2 regions of the Ralstonia sp. SA306 genome follow, and region 2 is predicted to be linked to the other one. Evidence: predicted binding sites of a transcription regulator. Region 2 holds the regulator's gene; the other holds the start of a gene.
What was found. Region 2 encodes FNR, which switches genes on or off when oxygen is low (the NO sensors DNR and NnrR bind a similar motif). Its sites were predicted from a motif close to TTGATNNNNATCAA; they were not measured.
Positions count from the first base shown of each region.

Region 1: M1D44_RS23515 (DUF2249 domain-containing protein) is a predicted target of FNR. The motif match lies at 4,377-4,390, and genes of this name have one in related genera.

Region 1 is NZ_CP096452.1:1,540,089-1,545,709, forward strand. Features, by position in the region: gene M1D44_RS23490 (GntR family transcriptional regulator) at 1-446, shown strand, start outside; gene M1D44_RS23495 (fumarylacetoacetate hydrolase family protein) at 443-1,291, shown strand; gene M1D44_RS23500 (SCO family protein) at 1,310-1,894, opposite strand; gene M1D44_RS23505 (formylglycine-generating enzyme family protein) at 1,891-2,682, opposite strand; gene nirK (copper-containing nitrite reductase) at 2,699-4,198, opposite strand; gene M1D44_RS23515 (DUF2249 domain-containing protein) at 4,471-4,761, shown strand; gene M1D44_RS23520 (nitric-oxide reductase large subunit) at 4,794-5,621, shown strand, end outside.
Region 2 is NZ_CP096451.1:1,741,988-1,747,608, reverse strand. Features, by position in the region: gene ccoG (cytochrome c oxidase accessory protein CcoG) at 1-949, shown strand, start outside; gene M1D44_RS08390 (FixH family protein) at 976-1,203, shown strand; gene M1D44_RS08385 (hypothetical protein) at 1,200-1,454, shown strand; gene fnr (fumarate/nitrate reduction transcriptional regulator Fnr) at 1,476-2,204, opposite strand; gene M1D44_RS08375 (sulfite exporter TauE/SafE family protein) at 2,386-3,129, shown strand; gene scpB (SMC-Scp complex subunit ScpB) at 3,616-4,461, shown strand; gene M1D44_RS08365 (pseudouridine synthase) at 4,554-5,621, shown strand, end outside.

The DNA.
Region 1 (5,621 bases), on a different replicon from region 2:
AATTCACGGCTGGAGAACTGGCAGCGGCGCGGTTGTCCGAGGTGGCTCTGGCCCGCCTGGAACGCAAGCACCAGGCAATGCTTGAGGCGCATGCGGCGGGCAGACGCACCGAGTACTTCCGCATCAACCAGGAAATTCACCAGCTCATCATCGATGGCACGGCCAACCCCGTGCTGGCCGGCATCTATGCGACCTTGATGAGCAAGGTGCACCGCGCGCGCGGCGCAGCCAACGCCGACACGCTGCGCTGGCAGGAATCGCACGAAGAACACGAAGCCATCATGGCCGCCCTTCGCGAGCCAGGGCGCCCGCGCCTGGCACAAGTGCTGCGCCTGCACTCGGAGAACACGGCCAAGGAAGTGCTGAGCGTCGTGGCAAGCAGCCTGGCCGAGGCCGGACGCCCTACCCGATCAACCGAGGAAGCCCCCAAGAAAGGCGCGCAATGAAACTCGTACGTGTGGGTGCACCCGGCGCAGAACGCCCAGGCCTGATCGATACGCAAGGCCGCGTGCGCGACCTATCAGGCGTGGTTGGCGACCTGGGCCCGCAAGAGTTGTCCGATGCCGCCCTCGTGCAACTCGCAGGCGTAGACATCGCCGCCTTACCCGTGGTGCCAGATACCCGTTTTGGTGTGCCATGGACGGGCATCGGCAAGATCATCGCGATCGGCCTGAACTATGCCGACCACGCAGCCGAGGCCGGTTTGCCGCCTCCCGCAGAACCCATCCTCTTTCTCAAGGCCAACAGCGCTTTGAACGGTCCCAACGATGCCGTCATGCTGCCGCGCGGCTCGGAAAAGACCGACTGGGAGGTTGAACTCGGTGTGGTGATCGGCAAGACGGCGAGCGATGTTTCCCGCGAAGAAGCCCTCTCACACGTTGCCGGCTATTGCGTGGTGAACGATGTGTCGGAGCGCGAGTTCCAGCTTGAGCGCGGCGGCACCTGGGACAAGGGCAAGGGCTGCGATACCTTCTGCCCCGTCGGCCCGTGGCTGGTGACGCGTGACGAAGTGCCCGACCCGCAAGCGCTTGGCCTGTGGCTCGACGTCAATGGTGAGCGCGCGCAGCGGGGCAACACGGCGACCATGGTGTTTGGCGTGGCCCATCTGGTGAGCTACGTCAGCCGCTTCATGACGCTGCATCCGGGCGACCTGATTTGCACCGGCACGCCACCCGGCGTGGGCATGGGCGCCAAGCCCCCGCGCTATCTCAGCGCCGGCGACACCATGCGCCTGGGCATCGACGGCCTTGGCGTGCAGACGCAGACGGTCGCCGCCTACACCAAAGCCTAGACCGGCGGCGCGGCCCGCTTAGCGTTGCACCGCCACCAGCTTGCGCATGGCATCGACCAGCTTCGGATCGACCGCGCCCAGCGTATTGGTGCGTGCGTTGATTCGCCCTTCTGCGTCCAGCAGCAGGATCGTGCTCGAATGGTTGAAATCGCCATCGGCCAAGCGCCGATACTGCACGCCCAGCAATGCCGCCACCTCGCGCGTGCCGCTGGCGTTTGCGCGGGCGACTTGCCAGCGGTCGTCGGCGCCATGCGCGCTGGCCGTCTTCTTGAGCGCCGCAACGGAATCGCGCTCGGGGTCGACCGTCACCATCAGGACACGCACGCCGTCGTGCGCGGGCTTACCGCCCTTAGCCAGCGTGGCGCGAATAGTCTCGAAGATCATCGGGCAGACCATCTGGCACGACGAATAGAACATGCTCACGAGTACCGGCTCGCCGCGCAGGTCTGCCAGGTGGAAGACGCGGCCGTTCTGGTCGGTCAACGCCACGTCAGATTGATACAGCGAGCCCGAAGCGACGGGCCCGGCGGCAAGCGCGCCTGCGGCGGCACCCGCTAGCAGGAGTGCCACGAAGGCACGGCAAAGTTGCTTAAGAAGCGTCATGGACGTTCTCCATTGATGGATCGGGCGCAGCGAAAGCCAAGACTTCCCGTGGCATCGGCGCCCTCAAGTGATGACAGCAACGCCACGCGCATCAGCACGGCGTAGCTGTCGCGGCGCACGATGCTGATGGCACCGGCGCCGCAAAACTTCTGCTTGTCGGGGTCGCCCTGCGTGCGGCTGTCCCCGGCGATGAAGAGTGCGTTGAAATCGTCGACCCATTCCCAGATCAGGCCGTGCAGATCGCGCACGCCATGGACATCCGCTGGGCCGCCAACGGGTGGCAACACACGCGTGGCGGGCCGTTCGTACCAACCGAGAATGCGTTGCGCCCATTGCGGGTCGTCGCGGGCGTCAGCGCGTGTGGCATCGGCGGCAGCGGCGGATTCCCACTCAAGCCACGTCGGCAGGCGCGCGCCTTCGCTTTCGCAATAGGCACGGGCCGCAAACCAGCTCACGCCGGTCACCGGCGCTTGCGGCGAGACTTGCGCATCGGCGTGCGTCGCATCGGCCCAGTCGGCAAGGTAGGCCTTGCCGGCAAAGACTTGCGGCACCCGGCCGCGCTGCCAGGCCTCGTGACGTTGCACGAAGGCCTGGAACTCGCCGATGGTGACCGGGGTGGTGCGCAACTCAAACGGCTCGATGCGCACCCGCTGCGGCTGCCCCGGTGCGTTCTGGGGCAGCACGCTGTCGAAGTCGCCGCCCGGCAACCGCACATAGGCGGCGCCCTGTGCGGCAGCGCTAGCCAGCGCCATCAACATGGCAGCAAGGTGCAAGGTCAGGCGGCCCATGGTCGTGCAGATCCGGTCAATGTTCGGCCACGGCCTTGGCAGGCGCCGGCTGGGCACGCACCTTCTTGACGTCGTCCGCGCTCACGCGGCCGCCGGGGTTGTCCCAGCTGTTGAGCACGTAGGTCAGGATGTTGGCGACCTCGTCGTCATTGAGCTGCGTCATCGGCGGCATGACGGAGTCGTATTCCTGCCCGTTGACCTTGATCTTGCCGTTCAGGCCGTGCAGCACGATGTTCATGGCACGCTTCGGATCTGCCGCCAGGAAATCCGACTTGGCAAGCGGCGGAAACACGCCCGGCAACCCGGCGCCATTGCCCTGGTGGCACACCGAGCAAGTACCCGCAAACAGCGCGCGGCCGGCCTGCACCTGATCCTGCACGGTCAGGGTACCGCTCACCGAAGCCTCGGTCGCCTTGGTGACGGCGCTCATGTTCGGTGCGGCACGATCGCCCAAGTACACCGAATCCAGTTCCTTGCCGGAATAGACGAGCTTGTTCTCCGGGCCATCCACCTTGAGGATCGCCATGGCGCCCTTGTTGAAGGCACGGAAGATCGAGTGGTCGACCAGCACATAGCTGCCAGGCACGCGCGCGGTGAACTTCACAACCGCCGCGCCACCCGCCGGGATCAACGTGGTCTGCACGTTCTTCTGCACGTTGGTGCCGCCCTCGTAGCGCACCTGGTCGAAGATGGCGCCAATTACGTGGAAGCTTGAGACCAGATTGGGCCCGCCGTTGCCAACGAAGATGCGCACCGTTTCACCCACCTTGGCGTGCAGCGCCTTGTCACCGGTGAGCGCACCTTCGGCACCGTTGAACAGCACGTAGCTCGGGCGTTCGTCGATGGCCTTTTCCATGTCGAACGGCTGCAGGCCCTTCTCGCGGTACTTGCCGGCCGTGTAGAAATCGCCCTGCATGACGTAGTACTCGTGATCAACCTTGGGCAGGCCTTCGGGCGGCTCGACCAGGATCAGGCCGTACATGCCATTGGCGATATGCATGCCCACCGGCGCCGTGGCGCAGTGGTAGACGTAGATGCCCTCGTTGAGCGCCTTGAAGGTGAATTGCGATTCATGGCCCGGTGCGGTAAAGCTCGATGCTGCGCCGCCGCCCGGCCCGGTCACGCCGTGCAGGTCAATGTTGTGCGGCATCTTGCTGCTCGGGTGGTTCTTGAGGTGGAACTCCACCGTGTCGCCCTGCCGCACGCGGATGAAGCTGCCGGGAACGGTGCCGCCGAACGTCCAGAAGGTGTAGCTGACGCCTTCGGAGATCTGCATTTCCTTCTCGACCACTTCCAGCTCCACGATGACCTTGGCTGGATAGTTCCGGTGGACCGCCGGTGGCACAAGCGGCGGACTCGTAAGGACGGCGTGGATCGGCTCGCCGCGCGGCGGCCCGAAGTCACCCGGCAACTTGGTGCTGGCGGCGCGGGCCGCGGTGCCCGCAAGCAGTGCGCCCAGCACCACAGAAATCAAGCCCGCGCGCATCAGGCTGCGGACGGTGTGAAGACGGCTCATTTTTTCCCCCGTGTATCGGTCTGGTGTCGTCCGCTCCACGTTAGGCCCCGGCGGCCATTAGGGCTTTGATACAGCGCAAACGAAAACCGACCCCGTCCGGCACATCCACCCCACCGCGTGGCACGCAAGCCCAGTCGTGGCGTGATTTACCACATCAAGATACCCATAAAACAAGCATCTGATATACATCAATAACGCCGGAGATTCCGCTCACTAATATAGTTGCATCCTTAATGCATCTTTTTGATGCGACACCCACAGAGGGAATCCCCATGACACAGTCCGCCTCCACCATCCAGCTCGACCTCCGTGTGCTGGCGCCGCGCGAGCGCCATCCGCTGATCTTCTCCGCCTTCGGGGAACTCGGCATCGGTCAGAGCCTGGAGCTGATCAACGATCACGATCCGCGCCCGCTGCAGTCGCAGTTTCAAGTCGAGCGCCCGGGCCAGTTTTCCTGGGACTACCTTGAGCGCGGCCCCGCTACGTGGCGCGTTGCCATCACCAAGGTGGCATCTGCCGCCAGCGCCGGCCACTGCTGTGGTGGCTGCGGTGGTGGCGCCTGAATTTCCGATCGCATCCTGCAAGGAACCTTGTCATGAAAAACAACCAAAGGCTGTGGCGGTGGCTAGGCCTGATCTTCATCCTGTCGTTCGGAGCATTGGGCTATCTGGGCCGGCAGATCTATCTGGCAGCGCCGCCGATTCCGCATGCTGTTGTCACCTCTGTGGGCGAGGTGCTCTTTACCGGCGAACAAATCCAGCGCGGCCAAGAAGCCTGGCTGGCAGCCGGCGGCCAGCAGCTTGGCACCGTCTGGGGCCACGGCAGCTACGTTGCGCCTGACTGGTCTGCCGATTGGCTTCACCGTGAAGCCACGGCGCTGCAAGCCATCCGCGCGCATCAGCAGTTCGATACCGATGCGCCGTTGACGACCGTGCAGCAAGCCGCCGTCGACGCCAGCGTGAAGGAAGAAATGCGCCGCAATACGTACGACGCAAATCACGACATCCTGACCGTGTCGCGCGAGCGCGCAGATGCAATCCGCGGTGTGGCGCAACACTTCGAGGCCCTGTTCGGCACCGATCCGTCGCTGGCAACGTTGCGTGATCAATACGCCATGGCCACCGGTGTGCTGCCGGAGGCGGCCGATCGCGAAGCCCTGGCGGCGTTCTTCTTCTGGACGTCGTGGGCCGCCGCTGCCGACCGCCCGGGCGAGACCGACATCTCGTACACGAGCAACTGGCCGCATGAACCGCTCGTGGGCAACACCATGACCGGCGGTGCCGCCATGTGGTCGATGGTCAGCATCGTGCTGCTGCTGGGCGGTATTGCCGCCATGCTGTGGCTGCACGGCAGCAGCAAGCACGAAGAGGAAGCTGCGCCGCTGCCGGCCGATCCGTTCCTCAACGTGGTCGCCACGCCCTCG
Region 2 (5,621 bases):
CCTCATCGCGCTGTGGACGGGCTTCACCTTCGTGGGCTTCTTCACGCCAATCCGCGATCTGGGCATGGAGACCTGGACGCTGTCGCTCGGTCCTTGGCAGACATTCTGGATGCTGTTCTACGCATTTGCGACGTGGGGCAACGCCGGTTTCATGCGCGAGCAAGTCTGTCGGTACATGTGTCCCTACGCTCGTTTCCAGAGCGTGATGGTCGATCCCGATACCTATGTTGTGACTTACGACACCCAGCGCGGCGAGCCGCGCGGCAGCCGTTCGCGCAACGCCGATTTCGAAGCTCAGGGTCTGGGTGCTTGCGTCGACTGCAGCATCTGCGTGCAGGTGTGCCCGACCGGCATCGACATCCGTCAAGGGCTGCAATACGAATGCATCGGTTGCGGTGCTTGCATTGACGCCTGTGACCAGGTCATGGACAAGATGCGCTACCCGCGCGGTCTGATTCGCTACACGTCAGAACGCGCGATGCTTGATCGGCTCAGCCCGAAGGAAGCCCGGCGACATCTGCTGCGTCCGCGTGTGCTGATCTATACCGGGATCATGCTGGTGCTCTTCACCGGGTTCATCGTGGCGTTGGCCATGCGGCAGCCACTCAAGGTTGACGTCATTCGTGATCGTGGTGCACTGGCGCGTGAAGTGGATGGCGGCAAGATCGAGAACGTTTATCGCCTGCAACTGATGAACGCCTCCGAGCACCCCATGCGCGTGACCATCACCGCAGAGGGCATGCCGGAACTGGACGTGGAAGGCGGTCGCGGCGAGTCGACCACATTGGAACTGCCGCCGGCGGCTAACCGACTGCTGCCAGTGCGCGTACGCCGGCCGGCCGACGATGCCGCCCCCGGCTCGCACAAAATCCGTTTCGTCATCCATGCAGACAGCGGTAGCGACAGCCTCGTACTGCGCGAACCGTCGAGCTTCATCGTGCCGCGCTGATGCGGCATCCCCAACAGGAGGCAACGATGCACGCAACGCAATCTTCCGCACAGGCCCGTCCTTGGTGGCGCGAGCCCTGGCCGTGGCTGCTGATGGCAGGGCCGTTCGTCGCCATGGTCGGCTGCGGCGTCACAATCTGGCTGGCGGTGTCGCATCCCGACGCTGTTATTCATGACAACGTCGTGCGGCGCGGTTTGGTCGTTGAAAAGACGGTCCTCACGCCGGCGCATGCCATTCACACGGAGGCCCGATGAAGCGTCGATTGCTGATGTGGATTCTGTGGCCGGCATTTCTGTCGGCCGCGCTGGCTGAGCTGGTGGTCTTCGCGGTGGTCGACCCCGCAGACCTGCGTTTTTTCGGCGAGCAGATCACGGTGTCGGCCCAAGCGGTCTACACCGTGTCGTTCTTTGTGTTCTGGTTGTTGTGCGGATTGTCGAGCGCGCTGACGCTCTATGTGTCACCGGGCATTGGCAAGCTGGAAGCGCATGAACACCCGCTCGTCTGAGCGGGCGCCATGGAGGGCAGCTTAGGCCGCCTGACCGCTCATGACCTGGCGCAGGCCGGCCAGGTCGATCAGCTTGACGTGGCGTTGGCGGATCTGGATGAGACCCGCTTCGGCAAAGCGCGAGAACAGGCGGCTGACCGTTTCGAGCTTCAGGCCAAGATAGCTGCCGAGTTCTTCGCGGCTCATCCGCAGGACAAACTCGGTCGACGAATATCCACGCTGGGCCGAACGCTTCGAGAGGTTTAGTAGGAACGCTGCGAGACGCTCCTCCGCACGCATGGAGCCCAGCGTGAGCAGCATCAGATGATCCTGCGAAATCTCCTTGCTCATGATGCGCAGGAACTGATGCTGCAGCGAAGGCAGCCGGCGCGAAAGGTGCTGCAACTCGTCGTAGCGCACCACGCAGACTTCGGTATCTTCGAGCGCGGTGGCGTCCGACACGTGGCGCATGTCGCCAATGCCATCGAGCCCGACGATTTCACCCGGCAGGTGGAACCCCGTGATCTGGTGTCGACCGTCTTCAAGCGTCAGATGGGTTTTGAGCGTGCCGAAACGAATGCCATAAACCGCTTCCAGCGGCTCGCCCAAGGAATAGAGCGATTGCCCCTTCTTAATGCGGATGCGCTCGCTGACCAAATCGTCCATCTTGCGCACGTCGTCCGAGTTCATTCCCACCGGCAGGCAGATTTGCCCTAGTACGCAGGTGGAGCAACGCGAGGCTTGATCGGTAAGTGCGATTCGAGTGAGCACGGGTGGGGGCGACTGAATTTCGGGAAAGTGAAATGAGTAATTCTTGTGATGCTGCTGCAGCTTATTATAACGGCGACCTTCTTGTCCTCGGACATTTCCGATGCGGCAAAACGCGTCGATTACGCTTAGTTCGCAACAGTAAAACGAAAACCTTGGTCCATATCAAGAGAGCGTCAGAAAGATGAGTGCCGCAGCGCTTCTGAGCGTTTTCCTGATTGCATTGCTCGGTGGTGTGCATTGTCTGGCGATGTGCAGCGGTATCGCACTCGCGGCCGAACGTGGAGCTGTGGCGGTGCGGATCGTGTCCCGTCGCCGGCTATGGTTTGAGCAGGTCGTCATGCATGCCGGCCGGCTGACCACCTATGCGTTGCTGGGCGCAATCATGGGTGCGATGGGCGCGACTGTCTGGCGCCAGCAATGGCTGCCGATTCAACGCGGCTTGTTTGCCTTCGCTAGCGCATTGCTGGTCGCCTACGGGGTTTTGCTGCTTGTTCGTTCCGCTGGGGATGCGTGGCGCAGTGTGTGGCTTGAGCGCTTGCTTGGCCGCGTGGCAGGTGGCCTGTCTCGAGGGGCCGCCACGCTGGGAAGTAGGCTGCAACGTCAGTCGCCGTTACTACGCCGCTATCTCACTGGCATGGCCTGGGGGCTGGTGCCGTGTGGCATGGTCTACGGCGCATTGGCTGTGGCGTTGTTGGCGGGCAACGCCGCCTCCGGGGCCGTGGTCATGCTCGCTTTTGGTGCCGGTACGCTGCCCAACCTGCTGATGATGTCTGGTCTGGCTGGGTGGCTGCGCGGGCTGTCGCGCCAGCGATGGGCGCGGGGCGCGGCCGGCATCGCCATCGCCGGGTTTGGGGTCTGGGGGCTGGTTCACGCAATCTGGTTGCCAGAGATGCTTAACGCACACGGATTCTGTCTAGTGCTGTAGGTGTTTAAGGCGCGCGGAAATTGCCATCCGGCCTGGGATGGGTGGCTAGGGCATCTTCCCGGTTGCGGCGTTGCTGGAAATTGCCCTACAATCGACAACAATTCGATTCGCCACCCGCGCAAATCAACAATCCCAAGCGCGGCGCCAAGCGATGCCATCCAGCGGTAGAGTCACCCTGGACAGTCGATTCGGGCAGGCTGCCGTTCTTCTTGGTAGTCGTCCGGTGCAGTATCCGTTCCCATGGCGGCGGAAGAAATTGCCCTTGTGGTGCCTGACCGGCACCGGATCAACTCGCTCCTCCGGCCCTACTTTACGGGCACAACCACTGCGTTTTGGTGCAGAGTCCAATTGAATTAATTGGCCTTCGCGTGCCGGGCCCGGGCGGGCAACAGCATTCAGAAATGCCGCGTGCTTCGCGGCGGGACGACAAACCTCAAGCGTGACGGCGACTGGCCGCGCGCGAGCAATGACGAGCCGCTCAACCCGATGAATACCCAAGAGGCGAAGATCGTCCTCGAAACCGCGCTGATCTGCGCGCAGGACCCGTTGCGAGTCAATGACTTGCGCAAGCTGTTCGACGAAGATGTTTCCGCAGACACCATCCGTGTGCTGCTCGAAGAGCTGCGCCAGGACTGGTTGAATCGCGGTGTCGAACTGGTCGCGCTGGCCTCGGGCTGGCGCCTGCAGAGCCGCCCGGAAATGCGCGTGTATCTCGATCGCCTGCATCCGGAAAAGCCGCCAAAGTATTCGCGCGCCGTGATGGAAACGCTGGCGATCATCGCTTATCGCCAGCCGGTCACCCGCGGTGATATCGAAGACATTCGCGGTGTGACGGTCAACACGCAGGTCATCAAGCAGATTGAAGACCGCGGCTGGATCGAGGTCATCGGTCATCGCGACGTGCCAGGCCGCCCTGCGCTGTATGCGACGACCAAGCAGTTTCTCGACGACCTTGGCTTGCGTTCGCTGGACGAACTGCCGCCGCTTGAAGATGCCCGCGCCCAGGCGCAGGCGAGCCTGCTGGAGCAGGGCGCCATCGAATTCGAGGGCGGTGCAATTGCGGTGGAAGAGCTGACGGCGATGGTCAACGACGCGCCGGAAGGTGCTGAGAGCGTAGCGGCTTCGGTGGAGGACTCTGCCGGATCGCCCGTTGCCGAGGCTTCCGTCGAGGCAATTGCTGAAACGCCAGCGCAGCCCGTTGAGGTTGCGGCGGGTGGCGAGCCAGCGCTGGAAACCGAGTCGCAAACAGTGAATGCGATCGAGGTTGCAACTGAAGACGAGTACAAAACACCGATCGAGCCGCCTGCGGCTCCCGCCAATGAACATTCGTGACGCCATGCCCGCCGCACAGTCGGTGCATGGTCTGAACCCCTAGATTTTTTGAAGACGTTGTGAGCACCCAGTCAGACTCCATGGATACACGTATGCCGGCCGACGCCGACGCTCAGCCGCCGCGACAAGACGGCGGTGATGGGACTGAGGCCGCGCCTCGTCGCAAGGGATTGCGCCGAGGCTTGCGCAACCTTGTGGCTTCGCGCCGCCAGCAGCAGGACGGCCGCCCTGAGGGGGAAGCTGCTGAGGCGGGTAGTGCGGACGCCGGCCAGCCTGCGCAACCGCGCAAGAGCCGCGCGCCACGGGCACGCAAGCCGAAAGAAGCGGCTGGTGAGCCGGCGACCGTTGCCGCAGAAGGTGCTGCTCCGGCAGAACAGGCGCCAGCAGAAAGCCAGGGGGAGCGACGTGGTCCGCGCGGCCGTTTCGGCAAGAACCGTCGCCGTCAAGGCGAAGGCCAACCGGCGGAACGCGCCGAGCGCAGCGAACGTACGGAAGGCGCTGGCGGCAAGAATGCCGGCGGTCGTGGCAAGCAGCCGAACCACAATGGCAAACCGCAGGGCAAGGCTGGCGGCCAGACCCAGAATCGAGGGGGCAAGGGGCTGAAGAGCGGCAAGGGCTCCGAAGACGTCTTCCAATACGTGATTTCCGGCGCGTACGATTCGGAGGTTGACGCTGGAGGTGCATCGCAGCCCCCCAAGGTGCGCGAACTGACCTCCGACGACGACGCTCCCAAGCTGCACAAAATCTTGGCTGATGCCGGGCTTGGCTCGCGCCGCGACATGGAAGACCTGATCCTGCAAGGTCGCGTCTCCGTGAACGGCCTGCCGGCCCACATCGGCCAACGCATTCTCGCGACCGATCAGGTGCGCGTGAATGGCAAGCTGATCCAACGCAAGCTGCCGAACAAGCCGCCGCGCGTGCTGCTGTATCACAAGCCGGCCGGTGAAATCGTGAGCCAGTCCGATCCGGAAGGCCGGCCGACCGTGTTCGACGCGTTGCCACGCATGAAGACGGGCAAGTGGGTTGCAGTCGGCCGCCTCGACTTCAATACCGAGGGCCTGCTGATTTTCACGACCTCCGGCGATATCGCCAACCGGTTCATGCACCCGCGCTATGGCGTTGAGCGTGAATACGCGGTGCGTACGCTGGGTGAGCTGGCC